DNA from 4 places in the Nocardia sp. NPDC049149 genome. Region 1 is predicted to be linked to each of the others. Evidence: riboswitches for the same ligand, from Rfam matches in the RefSeq annotation. Region 1 holds a riboswitch; each other region holds the start of a gene.
The links. A riboswitch is a leader RNA that binds a small molecule or an ion and turns the genes downstream of it on or off. The one in region 1 is predicted to bind S-adenosylmethionine.
Positions count from the first base shown of each region.

Region 2: another riboswitch for S-adenosylmethionine. It lies ahead of ACGFNJ_RS02155 (rhodanese-like domain-containing protein); the one in region 1 lies ahead of ACGFNJ_RS41120 (amino acid ABC transporter permease).
Region 3: another riboswitch for S-adenosylmethionine. It lies ahead of ACGFNJ_RS22430 (homoserine O-acetyltransferase); the one in region 1 lies ahead of ACGFNJ_RS41120 (amino acid ABC transporter permease).
Region 4: another riboswitch for S-adenosylmethionine. It lies ahead of ACGFNJ_RS32680 (2OG-Fe(II) oxygenase); the one in region 1 lies ahead of ACGFNJ_RS41120 (amino acid ABC transporter permease).

Region 1 covers NZ_JBICTD010000016.1:93,370-96,570, forward strand. The annotation lists gene ACGFNJ_RS41115 (amino acid ABC transporter ATP-binding protein) at 1-205, opposite strand, end outside; gene ACGFNJ_RS41120 (amino acid ABC transporter permease) at 202-1,194, opposite strand; SAM riboswitch class I at 1,384-1,477, opposite strand; gene ACGFNJ_RS41125 (winged helix-turn-helix transcriptional regulator) at 1,626-2,099, opposite strand; gene ACGFNJ_RS41130 (SDR family oxidoreductase) at 2,191-2,892, shown strand; gene ACGFNJ_RS41135 (tautomerase family protein) at 2,918-3,201, shown strand, end outside.
Region 2 covers NZ_JBICTD010000001.1:430,669-433,869, forward strand. The annotation lists gene ACGFNJ_RS02145 (RpiB/LacA/LacB family sugar-phosphate isomerase) at 1-226, opposite strand, end outside; gene ACGFNJ_RS02150 (O-succinylhomoserine sulfhydrylase) at 317-1,531, opposite strand; gene ACGFNJ_RS02155 (rhodanese-like domain-containing protein) at 1,563-1,979, opposite strand; SAM riboswitch class IV at 1,993-2,109, opposite strand; gene ACGFNJ_RS02160 (hypothetical protein) at 2,174-2,620, opposite strand; gene ACGFNJ_RS02165 (FAD-dependent oxidoreductase) at 2,971-3,201, shown strand, end outside.
Region 3 covers NZ_JBICTD010000005.1:374,696-377,896, reverse strand. The annotation lists gene ACGFNJ_RS22435 (TetR/AcrR family transcriptional regulator) at 42-695, shown strand; gene ACGFNJ_RS22430 (homoserine O-acetyltransferase) at 786-1,946, opposite strand; SAM riboswitch class IV at 2,043-2,153, opposite strand; gene ACGFNJ_RS22425 (TetR/AcrR family transcriptional regulator) at 2,195-2,911, opposite strand; gene ACGFNJ_RS22420 (MFS transporter) at 3,138-3,201, shown strand, end outside.
Region 4 covers NZ_JBICTD010000009.1:242,829-246,029, reverse strand. The annotation lists gene ACGFNJ_RS32685 (alpha/beta fold hydrolase) at 1-874, opposite strand, end outside; SAM riboswitch class IV at 1,215-1,333, shown strand; gene ACGFNJ_RS32680 (2OG-Fe(II) oxygenase) at 1,488-2,261, shown strand; gene ACGFNJ_RS32675 (tRNA-dependent cyclodipeptide synthase) at 2,261-2,980, shown strand; gene ACGFNJ_RS32670 (MFS transporter) at 2,977-3,201, shown strand, end outside.

The sequences.
Region 1 (3,201 bases):
ACTCGCCGTCGATGTGCACGGTGCCTGCGTCCAGTGTCTCCAGGTGGTTGACCACCCGCAGCAGGGTGGACTTGCCCGAGCCGGACGGGCCGATCACCGTGACTACCTCGCCGGACCGCACGGTCAGATCGATGCCGCGCAAAATCTCGTGCGCGCCATAGGATTTGCGGACGCCGCGTACCTCGACGGCGGCGGTGGCGGTCATCGGGTCGCTCCGCGTGGTGCGGCGGAACCGGTTTCGGCGATCTCACGCAGCTTCTGCCAGCCGCGCTGCAGCGGCGACGGCGGAGGTGTGCGTTGTGCGCCCTTGGCGTAGTGGCGCTCGATGTAGTACTGCGCGACCGAGAGCACGGTGGTGAGCACGATGTACCAGGCGGTGGCGACCATCAGCAGCGGCACCACCCGGCCGTTGCGGCCGTAGATCACCTGGACCTGGTAGAAGAGTTCGGCGATCGCCATCACCGACACGATCGAGGTGCCCTTGAACAGGCTGATCACCTCGTTGGTCGCGTTCGGCAGGATCGACCGCATCGCCTGCGGCACCACGATGGTGCGAAACTGGCGCACCCGCGGAATACCGAGCGCGGCAGCGGCTTCGAGCTGGCCCGCGTCGACGGAGATGATGCCCGCCCTGATGATCTCGGCCGAGTACGCGGCCTGGTGCAGCGCGAGCCCGATCACCGCCGCGGTGAACCCGCTGATCACCCCGTTCACCTCGAAGGTGAAAAACGCTGGGCCGAAAGGGATCCCGATCGACAGCGTGTGGTACAGGTAGGCGATGTTGAACCAGAACAGCAGCTGCACGATCAGCGGGATCGAGCGGAACGCCCAGATGTAGCTCCACGAGATCACCCGCAGCACCGGATTGTTCGAGAGCCGGGCGATGGCAAGGGCGGTGCCGAGCAGGAAGCCGAGCGCGGTGCCCCACGCGGTGAGCTCCAGCGTCACCCGCAGCGCGGACAGCACCGATTTCGCGGTGATGTACTGGGCGAAGGTCGGCCAATCCCAGCCGGGGTTGGTGGCAAGGCCGTGGATGAACTGCGCGAGCAGGACGAGCGCGACGGCGCTGATCACCCAGCGCCACGGGTGCCAGGGTTTGGCCACGGTGGGAGCTGGCGCTGTGACCGGCGGCGGTGGGGCGGGCTCGTCCGGTGCCAGCTCGGCGGCGGCATCGGGTGCGACGGACGCACTCATATCGGGAGGTCCTTCGGAAGAACGAAATGTGACCGCCCCTCATCGGGCCGCGGTCACCTCACCCGGCCAGCGACGGGTGCACTGTCTGGCTGCGGTCAGCCCCGACAGCTCGCGGACGTCACCTTGCACTGATCGATATGTCGGCGTCCCCACCGGATGCCGCGGACAGCTTCGATGACCATGTCGGTTCCTCCATCGGTCCTGGCGGAAGCACCCGCACCCGCTGTACGGGGGGTTGCTGCGACGTCGACGAGCCAGGTCTCTCGGTCGCTCTGGATGGTTGCCGCCGATCCGGACACCGCAGGATGTCAGGGTCGAGCGGAATTATCATGCCCAGCGGCCGAACCCTTAGACAAGGGAACGAATCACCGTGAGCCTAGCCCTTGTCGCACGGCGCGCGGTCCCGCAGAATTCGTCGCTGACAAGCGGTGTCACCGCGTGGGGTTCAACCGGATCACGATGTTGTCGGAGGACGGCTCCGGTACCGATTCGCCGGTGACCCTGACTTTCAGAGTGCGCCCGGTATCGCGGTCGACGAAGGACAGGGGCGGGCGGCCGTCCTGCAGGTATTTGTCGCCCCACTGCATCAGGGACAGGAAGACCGGCAGCAGATCCTCGCCGGACTCGGTCAGTAGATACTCGTCGTGGATCCGTTTGCCGGGCTCCCGATAGGGCACGCGGGTGACGATCCCGGCGGATTCGAGCTGTTTGAGCGCTCGTGACGCAGCGGGCGCCGACGTGCCGATCCGTGCCACGAAATCTTCGAATCGTGTTGTGCCATAGAAGCATTCTCGAATCGCGAGAAACACCGTCTTGGTGCTGAGCAGGCTCAGCACCCGCTCCGCCGAGCAGCCGTCGCTTGCTGACCACGCGTCGCGATCGCGCAGCCGCTTTTCGAACTCCATCACCACTCCAGCATTGTAACTAACGGTTGCGTTATTCAGCATCCCGTGCTTGTATCTAACTAACGTAATCGTTACTGAGATGGAGGGTGCAATGGTTGCGGTGCAGGACAAGGTGGCTGTGGTAACCGGGGGCCGGCGTGGGCTCGGCGCGACGCTGGTCGACGAACTGTTGGCGCGTGGGGCCCGAAAGGTCTATTCGACCGCGCGCGCGGCGTACCTCGACAGCAGGCCGGAGGTGGTCACCGCCGCGCTCGAGGTGCGTTCGGCGGACTCGGTTGCCGCGTTCGCGGAACTCGCCTCCGACGCCCAGCTCGTGTTCAACAACGCGGGAACCCTGCTACCGGGTGCATTGCTGACGGGCGACTTCGACAGGGTCACCGAGACATTCGATGTCAATGTCTTCGGACCGCTGCGCGTGGCGCGGGCCTTCGCGCCGATCCTGGCCGCCAACGGCGGCGGTGCGCTGGTGAACATGCACTCCGTGCTGTCCTGGCTGGCGGGCAGCGGCGCATACGGGGCATCCAAGGCCGCCGCGTGGTCGGTGACGAACTCGCTGCGTATCGAGTTGGCGCAGCAGCACACTCAGGTCGTCGGCGTGCACGCGGGATTCATCGACACCGAGATGGTGTCGGCAGTCCAGGCACCGAAGGCCACGCCCGCCGAGATCGCCGCGCGAATCCTCGACGGCCTCGAAGCGGGCCACACCGAAGTGCTGGCCGATGCCGTCACCGTCGATGTCAAAGCGGCCCTCTCCGGGCCGGTGGAGCAGCTGATCTTCGCCGCCGCCCGCTGAGATCACCAGAGGAGCACCGAAAGCCATGCCACTGTGGACAATTCATCACACGCCTGGAATCTTCACCGACACCGACACCGACAAACACAAGCTCGCCGCGCGCATTGCCGACCACTACGAATCGGTCGGCCTGCCGAGGTTCTATGTGGTGACGCTGTTTCATGAAGTCCGTCCCGAGAACTTCTACGTCGGCGGCGAACCGACCCCGGCCGGGGTCCGCATCGCCATCGACCACATCGCTCGCCGCAACCCCGATCAGGAAAGCCGTCGGCGAACGGCCCAGTGGATCAAAACCATCGTGCACCCGTT
Region 2 (3,201 bases), on a different contig from region 1:
TCGCGGCAATCGACGCGCCGGTCCCGGTCCAGCAGCACACGATCGCCTGCTCGGCCCGCCCCTCGGCGACATCCCGCGCCGCCGCCTCGCTCGCCCAGGCCCAATCGTCGCGCTCGGCCTCCGACAGCGCCCCGTGCAGGATCGTGTCGTGCCCGCGCCGACCGAGCTCGGCAACCAGCTCGCCTGCCACCCCGGCGTACTCGTCCGCCGCCACCGAAATCCGCATACGCCCAGCGTAATGCGGCTTCGATCCGAGTGGTGGCCGCTTCGCGCCCGACCCGGTCCCGCACAGGCGGTGACCGAGCCGGCGCGAACGTCAGCTCAGAGCGTGTTCGAGGTCGGCGAGGAGGTCTTCGACATCCTCCAGGCCGACGGAAATCCGCACGACACCGTCGGTCAGCCCGATAGTGGCACGCCCTTCGGGGCCCATGGCCCGGTGCGTGGTGGTGGCAGGGTGGGTGATCAAGGACTTCGCGTCACCGAGGTTGTTGGAGATGTCGATGACGCGCAGCCGGTTGAGCACCTCGAAAGCCCGCTTCTTCGCCTCGTGCGCAGTCGCATTCAGCTCGAAGGTGACCACGGTGCCGCCTGCACTCATCTGGCTGTTGGCCAGTGCATGCTGCGGATGTGATTCCAGGAAGGGATATCTCACCCAGCTGACGGCCTTGTTGCTCTCCAGGAACCGGGCGATCCGCAAGGCGGACTCGGTCGAATGCCGCACCCGCAGCGGCATGGTCTCCAAGCCCTTGAGCAAGGTCCACGCGTTGAACGGGCTCAGCGCCGGACCGGTATGGCGCATCAGCGTTTTCACCGGTCCGTCGATGTAGTCCTGTGCGCCGAGGATGGCGCCGCCGAGCACTCGGCCCTGACCATCGATGTGCTTGGTGCCGGAGTAGACGACCACATCGGCGCCGAGCTCGAAGCCGCGCTGCAGCAGCGGGGTGGCAAAGACGTTGTCCAGCACCACCTTCGCGCCCGCCGCATGCGCGAGCTCGGTGACCCGGCGCACATCGACGAGCGTCTGCATCGGGTTGGCGGGCGTCTCGAAGAACACCGCCTGAGTGGGCACCGACAGCGCCTGCTCCCACTGGTCCAGGTCCTCGCCGTCGACGAAGACGGTCTCGATGCCCCAGCGCGGCAGGATCTCGTTGCACACCACGAAGCAGGACCCGAACAGGCTGCGCGCGGCCACCAGTCGGTCGCCTGCACCGAGCAACGCGCCCAAAGCGGTGAACACCGCGGACATTCCGCTCGCGGTGGCGAAACACGCCTCGGCGCCGTCGAGCAGCCGCATCCGCTCCTCGAACATGGCGACCGTCGGATTGCCGTACCTGGAGTAGACGAAATGCTCGACGTCACCGGTGAACGCCGCCTCGGCGGCCTCCGCGCTCTCGTAGACGAAGCCGGAGGTCAGATACAGCGCCTCGGAGGTTTCCTCGAAACCGGAGCGCCGCAACCCGCCGCGCACGCCGAGCGTGCCGGGGCCGACGCCCTCGGGCAGCGGCTTGTCGAACGCACCACCGGTGATCATGACCGCCTCCCGGCAGCGTGACAGCACCCACTCATGACTGCCGCCACGGCAATCCGAGGGCACGCCAGCCGGAGCCGCCGCGATGCCCGTTCTCGTCGAGCGGACCCTCGAAGCCCTCGAGCACGTTGTAGGACGTGCCGAAGCCCGCGTTGGTCGAGGCGATCGCCGCGCCGATGGAGCGCTGGCCCGACCGACAGAGGAAGATCACCGGTGCCTCGGGGTTGTGCCCCTCCAGCTCCTTGACCAGCTCTTCGGTGAACTCGCTGTTGCGGGTGCCGGTGGCGTCGACCCATTCGATCAGCACGGTCTCCCGCTCGATCGAACTGGTGTCTGGCACGCCGACGAACTTCCACTCGGCGGCAGTACGCACGTCGACCAGAATGGCTTCCGGATTGTCCCGCAACAGGTCCCAGGCCTGCTGTGGGGTGATGTCACCGGCATAACTCATGTGGACCTCCTAGAATCCGCACTTGCCGCGCTCAGGTTTGACGCACGGCCAGGTCGTCACCCGGAGCACCCCACCGCGGAGGAGGGTTGCCGACCAGTATTGCCGGGGCTTGTCACTGGTTCTCATGACCTTCGATTGAGATTGCCTGGACAGGGGTCAACCTGTCAAACGGCTGTTCAAGAGGTGAGAAACGGTTACGTGCAGACCAGCCATTTGTTGCCGGATCGGGTCAGATTCCAGGTCGCGGTCTGCTCGACGCCGTCGACTTTGGTCGTCACGGTCGCCTTAGCCCGGTCGCCATCGACCATCGGATCGACGAGTTGCGTGATTTCCACGGTCTTTCCGCGCCCGGATCGTCCGGCCAGCGGCGACCGCTCCGGCACGAAGCCCTGGCAGCCCGTGCCTGGTGGGGGCACTGCCTCGGTTTGGTTGGAGCCCTCGACGAAGCCACGCACCGCTGCGGCGATCCGGTCGGATTCTGTGACATTTTTCTCAGCGGGCGAGAGCACCCCGCCGAGGATGATCGCGCCGAGCACGAGCACCGCGACAACGGCCGCCGCGACGAACGGCGCGACCGACCGTTTGTCGGTCTGATCGACCACGATGACCTCGTCGTCCGCGGGCGGTTGCTGATCGCTCATAACGACGATGATCCCTGGTCGGCCCGGTTATCCGCCGACCACCCCCACACGATGCGGCGGCCTGCGCCGATGCCGGCGACACCGCGAGGTGATTCGGGCACGCGCAGTGGGTAACCGGGACGGAACGGGCAGTGCGGCATCCACTCAGTTCACGCACCGCCCGGGGCCGCACTCGCCACCACCGATAGAATCGCGGGACTGCGGCCTGCTGTCATAGCCGCGGCAGGAGTGGCCACGAGCCGACGACTCCGGTGTCCGCATCGACAGGTGCAACCAGCCAGCGCGTAACTTAGCCTAGGCTAAGGAAGACGCCGTAATTGTTCTCGACCAATAAAGGGTGCGCGTAAAAGATGACCGAACAGAGTGCAGGTTCCCGCCCGCTCCGCATCGCCATCGTTGGCGCCGGACCGGCCGGTATCTACGCCGCAGACGCCCTGATGAAGTCCGATGCCGAGGTGAGCATCGACCTCTTCGAGCGGATGCCCGCGCCGTTCGGGCTGATTCGCTACGGCGTCGCACCGGACCACCCGCGCATCAAGGGCATCATCACCGCCCTGCACAAGGTCCTCGACAAGCCGCAG
Region 3 (3,201 bases), on a different contig from region 1:
GGGGCGGGTGCCAGGATGGACCGCATGAAGGTGAGGCGGCAGTGACGACATCGCGGGCCAGGGCGGACGGGCCGCGCAGGCGCTATGCGCCCCGCCTACCCCCCGAGCAGCGGCGGGCGCAACTGCTCGACGCCGCATTCACGGTGCTGAGCCGGGTGGAACTGCACGAGCTGAGCATGGAGGCGGTCGCCCAGGAGGCGGGCGTCGGCAAGCCGGTGCTCTACACCGTCTTCAAGACCCGCGCCGAACTCGTTGCGGCACTGCTGGAACGGGAACGCGAACGCGGCCTCGAGCAGGTCGCCGACACCCTGCCCGCGGACCTGATGGGCGCCGACCCGGTGGTTGCCGCCTCGGCGACGGTCGAGGCGTTCGTCGGTGTGGCACTGGAGAATCCGACCAGGTGGCGACTCATCCTGGCGGGTCCTGGCAATGCGCCCGACGAATACCGCGAAGCGCTACGGACGTCGCGGGCAGGCATCTTCGATCAGGCCGAAGCGCTGGTCCGGATGGGCACGACGCTCGAACCTCGATGGGCGGGTGTGGATTCCGCCCTGCTCACCAACTCGCTGCTGCAGGTCGCCGAGATGCTCGGCCGGCTGGCGGTCAGCGAGCCGGACGAGTATCCCAGGGAACGCCTGCAGGGCTTCGTACACGCCATCGTCCGGCTGCTCGTCGGCGCGCCGACCGCGGAATAACCTGCGCCCGAGCCGCTTTCGGTCGGACCGTGGTCGGCGCGCCGAACAATCCGCGCTCGCTCGGCGAACAGCGCTGCCTGCGAAGCGAACTCAGTCGCGGCGCCGGCGATGCAGCCGAGCCAACCGCACCGTCTCGATCAGCAGCTTCGACACCGCCGTCGCCTCGGTGAGGAACCCGTCGTGCCCATCGCGCGAATGCACGATCTCCAGTCGGTCGCAGCCGGGCAGCCCGTCCGCGAGTTCGCGCTGAGTGCGCAACGGATACAACCGATCCGAGTCGACACCGCCGACCACGCACGGCACCGGCGTAGCGGCCAATGCCGCGTGCACCCCACCGCGCCCGCGCCCGATGTCGTGCCGGTTCATCGCCTCGGTCAGCAGCACGTAGGTGCCGGGATCGAAACGGTTGCACAGCTTGTCGGCCTGGTGATCCAGGTAGCTCTGCACCGCGTAACGCCCACCCTGCCAGGGATCCTCGGCGTCCTGCGCGTTGTTCTCGAAGCGATGGTCGAGTTCGTCCTCGGTGCGATAGGTCAGGTGCGCGATCCGGCGCGCGATGCCCATGCCGCTCATCGGGGCGCGGTCGGTGTCGTGGTAGTCGCCGCCCTGCCAGTCCGGATCGGCCTTGATCGCGGCGATCTGGGTGGTCTGGGTGCCGATCTGGTCGGCGGTGGCGCGGGCGCCGACGGCGAGGACCAGTGCGGCGCCGACCCGGTCCGGCGCGCCGACCATCCACTCCAGCACCCGCATGCCGCCCATCGACCCGCCGACGACGGCGCCGAGGCGGTCGATGCCGAGCCGGTCCATCAGTGCGGCTTCGGCCGCCACCTGGTCCCGGATGGAAATCTCCGGAAACCGTGCACCCCAAGGCTTTCCGTCCGGCGCCAGGGTCGAAGGCCCGGTGCTGCCCTTGCAGCCGCCGAGCACGTTCGTCGCGATCACGCACCACTCGTCGGTGTCGAGCGGACAGCCGGCCCCGACCATCCCGTCCCACCACCCCGGCAGCGGGTGGATGTCGTCCGGATGACCGACCACGTGCGAATCGCCGGTCAGTGCGTGCTCGACCAGCACCACGTTGTCCAACTCCGGGGAGAGCTCACCCCAGCGCTGCACGGCCAGATGGACCTGCGGAATGACCGCGCCGCTTTCCAGCGTCAGGTCGCCGATCGGGATGATGCCGAGGCGTCCGTCCGGCGGTGGCAGGGCCACCCCGGCGGCGCGTGCGACGCTCGGTTCGGTATCCACGGTCACGTCGCCGCCGCCGTGACACCGGCGGACTGTGCATGCATGGTCGATGCGAGGTGGTTCTCGGGTAACGGGAAACGACACATTAAGGGAACCTCCTGGACGGCGCGCTTGCTCTCGACCTTCGAGAGCCCGGTCATCACCCGGAGCACCCCACCGCTGCTGGAGGGTTGCCGTCCAGCAAGCCGGGGCTTCGCGCTGGCACTCATGACCTGTTTCGCATCATAGCCAACGGCCGCGCGCGGCCCGAAACCTCACCCGCGATCGGCGCAGCAGATGCGAAGGAACTCGTCGAATGTCGAGGTGAAGGCCGCGCGCGAGGCTTGTGCCGCGGACTCGAGATCGTCGTCATCGAACGCGACCTCCTGGCATTCCATGCCGAGCTGGCCGACCAACTGCCAGACGCCGAGGATCATCCGCACCGGCAGGGCGTCGGGCTGGGTGCCGAGCCGCTCGGCCAGCACACCGGCGATCGGGGCGTTCTTGGCCTCGGCGTGATCGATGCTGCGCACGCTGACCGCCGAACTGCCGCGCATGATTCGCCGCATTTGCTGGAATCGGCGGAAGGTGACCGGGCCGGTGGCGTTGTCGGCCGACGCTCGGTCGACGACCTGCAGGAACGCTTCGCGCAATGACTGCAGCTCGTTGCCAGTGACCGGCATCCCACGCAGCGTTTCGGCGATGGCGGCCCCGAAGTCGACCACCGGCCCGAGCACGATGTCTTCCTTGCTCTCGAAGTACCGATTGATCGTGCGCGGCGAGATGTCGGCGGCGTTGGCGATCTGCTCGATGGTGGTCGCGTCGAATCCCTGTGTGTCGCACAGGTTCAGGCCCACTTCGATGATCCGCAACCTGGTCTGTTCCTTCTTGCGTTCACGCAGTCCGGCCGGGTGCGGTCCGTGGGGTGGGGTGGCGCTCGCAGGGTGTTCCGCTGCGGCACTCGCGCCCGTCGGCGTCGGTGACTCGAGCATGTTCACATGCTATCGCACACCGTCCTCTTCTTGTCTTGAACCGCCAAATGTCGGAGTGCGACATTTTTCCCTTGACGACAAATGTCGCCAAGTGTCAGGATGGTCGAGCACTTCGAACGACGAGGAGACCACAGTGACCGACACTGCGACCGCGGTAGACGTTCCGACCCAGCGGGGCAGTTCCGCCCGCTGGCTTGCCCTGGCGGTGATCGCATTGGCCCAGCTCATGGTGGTCCTCGACGCGACCATCGTGACCATCTCGCTGCCGTTCGCCCAGCAGGATCTCGGCA
Region 4 (3,201 bases), on a different contig from region 1:
CGCGGGCCGGCTGTTCGAGGATGATCGAATGGCCTGCGCCGTCGAGGATCACGAGGTCGGAGTATTCGACAGCGGTGGCCATGGCGACGGAGTGCGAGGGCGGGGTCATCAGGTCGGCGGCGCCGCAGAGGATGAGCGTGGGGATCTTGGAAAGGGCTGGGAGGGTGGCGGTTTGGTCGTAGGCCATGAAGCTGGTCAAGAAGGTGGCCATGGTGACGATGGGGGTTTCGTTGTGCATGGCGTTGGCCAGCGCCAGCACTCGGGGGCTGATCTTGCGGTTGCCGAACTCGGCGGTGCGGACGATCGGGGCGAAGACCTTGCAGGCGAGGCGTTTTGCGTGCTGCATGGTGCGGGGAGCGCAACGAACGGCGGCCTGGAAGAGCGAGATGATCGGGTGGCGGAGGAGCCGGCCGAAGCCCGCGTCGGCGAGACCGCTTGCGGCGGTGGCGAGCAGCGCGACGCCGACGATGCGGGTGCCGATCTGATGCGGGTGCTGGCTCAGGTAGGTGAGTGCGGTCATGCCGCCCATGGAGTGGCCGACCAGGATCAGGGGGCCGGTGGGGGCGACCGCGTCGAGCACGGTGTGCAGGTCGTGGCCGAGCTGGTCGAGGGTGTAGGTGTCGCGCGGGGCGGCGGTGGAGTCGCCGTGGCCGCGGTGGTCGTAGCAGACGACCCTGGCGTGCGGGAATTGGCGGAGTAAGGAATCGCGGACGTCGGTCCAGGATTCGGTGCGCAGGCAATGGCCGTGCAGGAGGACGACGGTGAGTTCGGCACTGCGCGGTCCGTATTCGCGCACCGCGAGGGCAACACCGTCGGCGGTCGAGATCGTGGCACGACGTTCGGCCGAGGTGGCGCGGGTGCTCGAGATCGACATCGGTGGCTCCGGTCGGGTTGCGGTGGACTTGTCTAACTGTGCGCCGGATGTGCTGCCGCTTTTAGGGACCCGAGTGCTGAGGTATTGCCCCACGGGGGTGGGCTGATCGCCACCAAGGGTGTGTGGTGCCCCCGATGTTCCGGGGCGGTAGTCGTGGTCCCGACCGCGCGCACGATCCTCGACGAACTGCCGCTCAACCCCAATGGCACAGTCGATAGCGGGCGCGCTACCGGAAACGAACCGTCCGCACCATCGCCCGCCGATTGGGCACCGTGACCACGTAAAATCAACCCGATTCTAAAGCGTGACAACACATCTGGCGTGCGCGATTCTTATTTCAGGTCAAGAGTGCCAGCGTCAAGTCCCCGGCTAGCTGGCCGGCAACCCTCCATCCGCGGCGGGGTGCCCCGGGTCAAGACCAGGCCGAGCCGCGTACCGCGGTCCGGGCAAGCGCGGGCTCCGTCGTTTTCTGGGGCCCTGACGGTGGGATCGGGGGTCGAATCATGTCTGTGTCGACTAGCTCCTTCCGCACGCCCGGGCCGGTGGCCGGTCCATCGAGCGACAACCAGAGGGGAACGACATGGCTACGGCCACGCCATCTCTCGGAGACCGCGTGTTGGACACCACCAGGCAGGGATTCGATCACGAATCGCTGACCGCGCTGCTGAACGGGGCGGTGCACGCGGTGCGGCTCGGCGGATTCGTCCGGCCCGACGCGCTCGATCACTTACGAAAGGCGTTCGTCGGCAGGCAGGATCACGGCCCACTGGCCACCGATCCGCAGTTCCGGCGCATCGGCCACGCATTTTCCGAGACGAGCAGCGACGCGGGCCGCGGGCAGTACTTCGACGAGGCGCGCGACAATATCGAGCGCCTGCGCGAGATCGCCTCGCCCTATTCGTATCCGGCGGACGACCTGCGACTGCTGCTCGACGAGATCTGGCCGTCCGGGGCGAGTTTGCTGCGGCGCGACGGGCAGGCGTTCTTCGCCGGTGTCGCGCGCTACCAGCTCGCCGGTGTCGATCTCGAGCCGCACACCGACAATGTCAGCCGAAACCTGCCGGAGGACTTCGGTATTCGCATTACGCGGCAGCTGTCGGTCAACGTCTACCTGGACGTGCCGGACCGCGGCGGGGAATTACAGATCTGGGACGACTACCCCGACGAGGGAGAGTATCGGAATCGCTCCGGTGAACGCGTGTACGGGATCGACCGCGCCACCGTCGGCGACCCGGCGCTGGTGATCGCGCCGCGGGTCGGGGACGCGATCTTCATCGACCCGCGCCGTGTCCATGCCGTCGCGCCCTCGCAGGACCGTCCCCGCATCACCATCGGATTGTTCATCGGTGTCAGTGATCCGGCCGACTCGCTGAAGGTGTGGAGCTGATGACGACGACCACGCTGCTCTCGGCGTCCCACAAGGCGGCATACGACCTACGGTCGGACGGCATCACGACCGAAGGCCGCTCGACGGTCCTGCTTGTCAGCGTCGGCGCCGAGTACCACGAGGGCGAAAAGCTCGCCGCGACCATCGATTTGATCAATCGCTCGAACTTCGGTCGATGCGCGATCGCCGTCGCGGACACCCTGCAGCGGCACAACCTCAGTGGCGGAAGCGATGTCGACCGGCATGCGCGGGCCAGGATCGCCGGCGACGAATGGCTGGTCCGCAACATCGGCTATCTGGACCAGATCGACTGCCCCACCAACGTTTTGCGATGGGACTTCGCACTGTCCCATCCTCGCTACGGTGACCTCTACGACGCGGTCGAGCAGGCTTACGAGACCGACGAGCCCTACCGGCGCGCCATCGACAGCACCATCGACCGATTCATCGAACGACGAGTGTCCCGGGAACCCGACGTTGATCAGGACGCGGTCCGGACATCGTGCCGTGCTTACCTTTTGGAGGAATGCCCGATCATCATGCCGCTGTGGGCGCATGAGGGATTCGACTATGTGATCTACCCGCAGCGGATATCCGCAGCGATGGGCCGCACGCGCGAACTGTTCGTCGAGCCGGAGCATCCGGAGCGAGTCGCCTGGCTGCCCTTGCGTTTCAAGAAGCGAAAGTCGGCATCGAACACAACGACGGGAGTGGAATGACCATAGCGATCCCCACCCAACGGCGGTTGATCGGCTTCACCGGGCTGGCGGTGGCCTCGTTTCTCGGGTGCATCGACCTGACGATCGTCACCACCGCGCTGCCTGCCATCGGCGACGACCTGCATGCTGGGCCGTCGAATACCGAGCTCACCCTCGGCGTTTTCCTGATGGCGCTGTCGATGTTCATGGTCACCGCGGGCCGGATCGCCGATCGCCTCGGC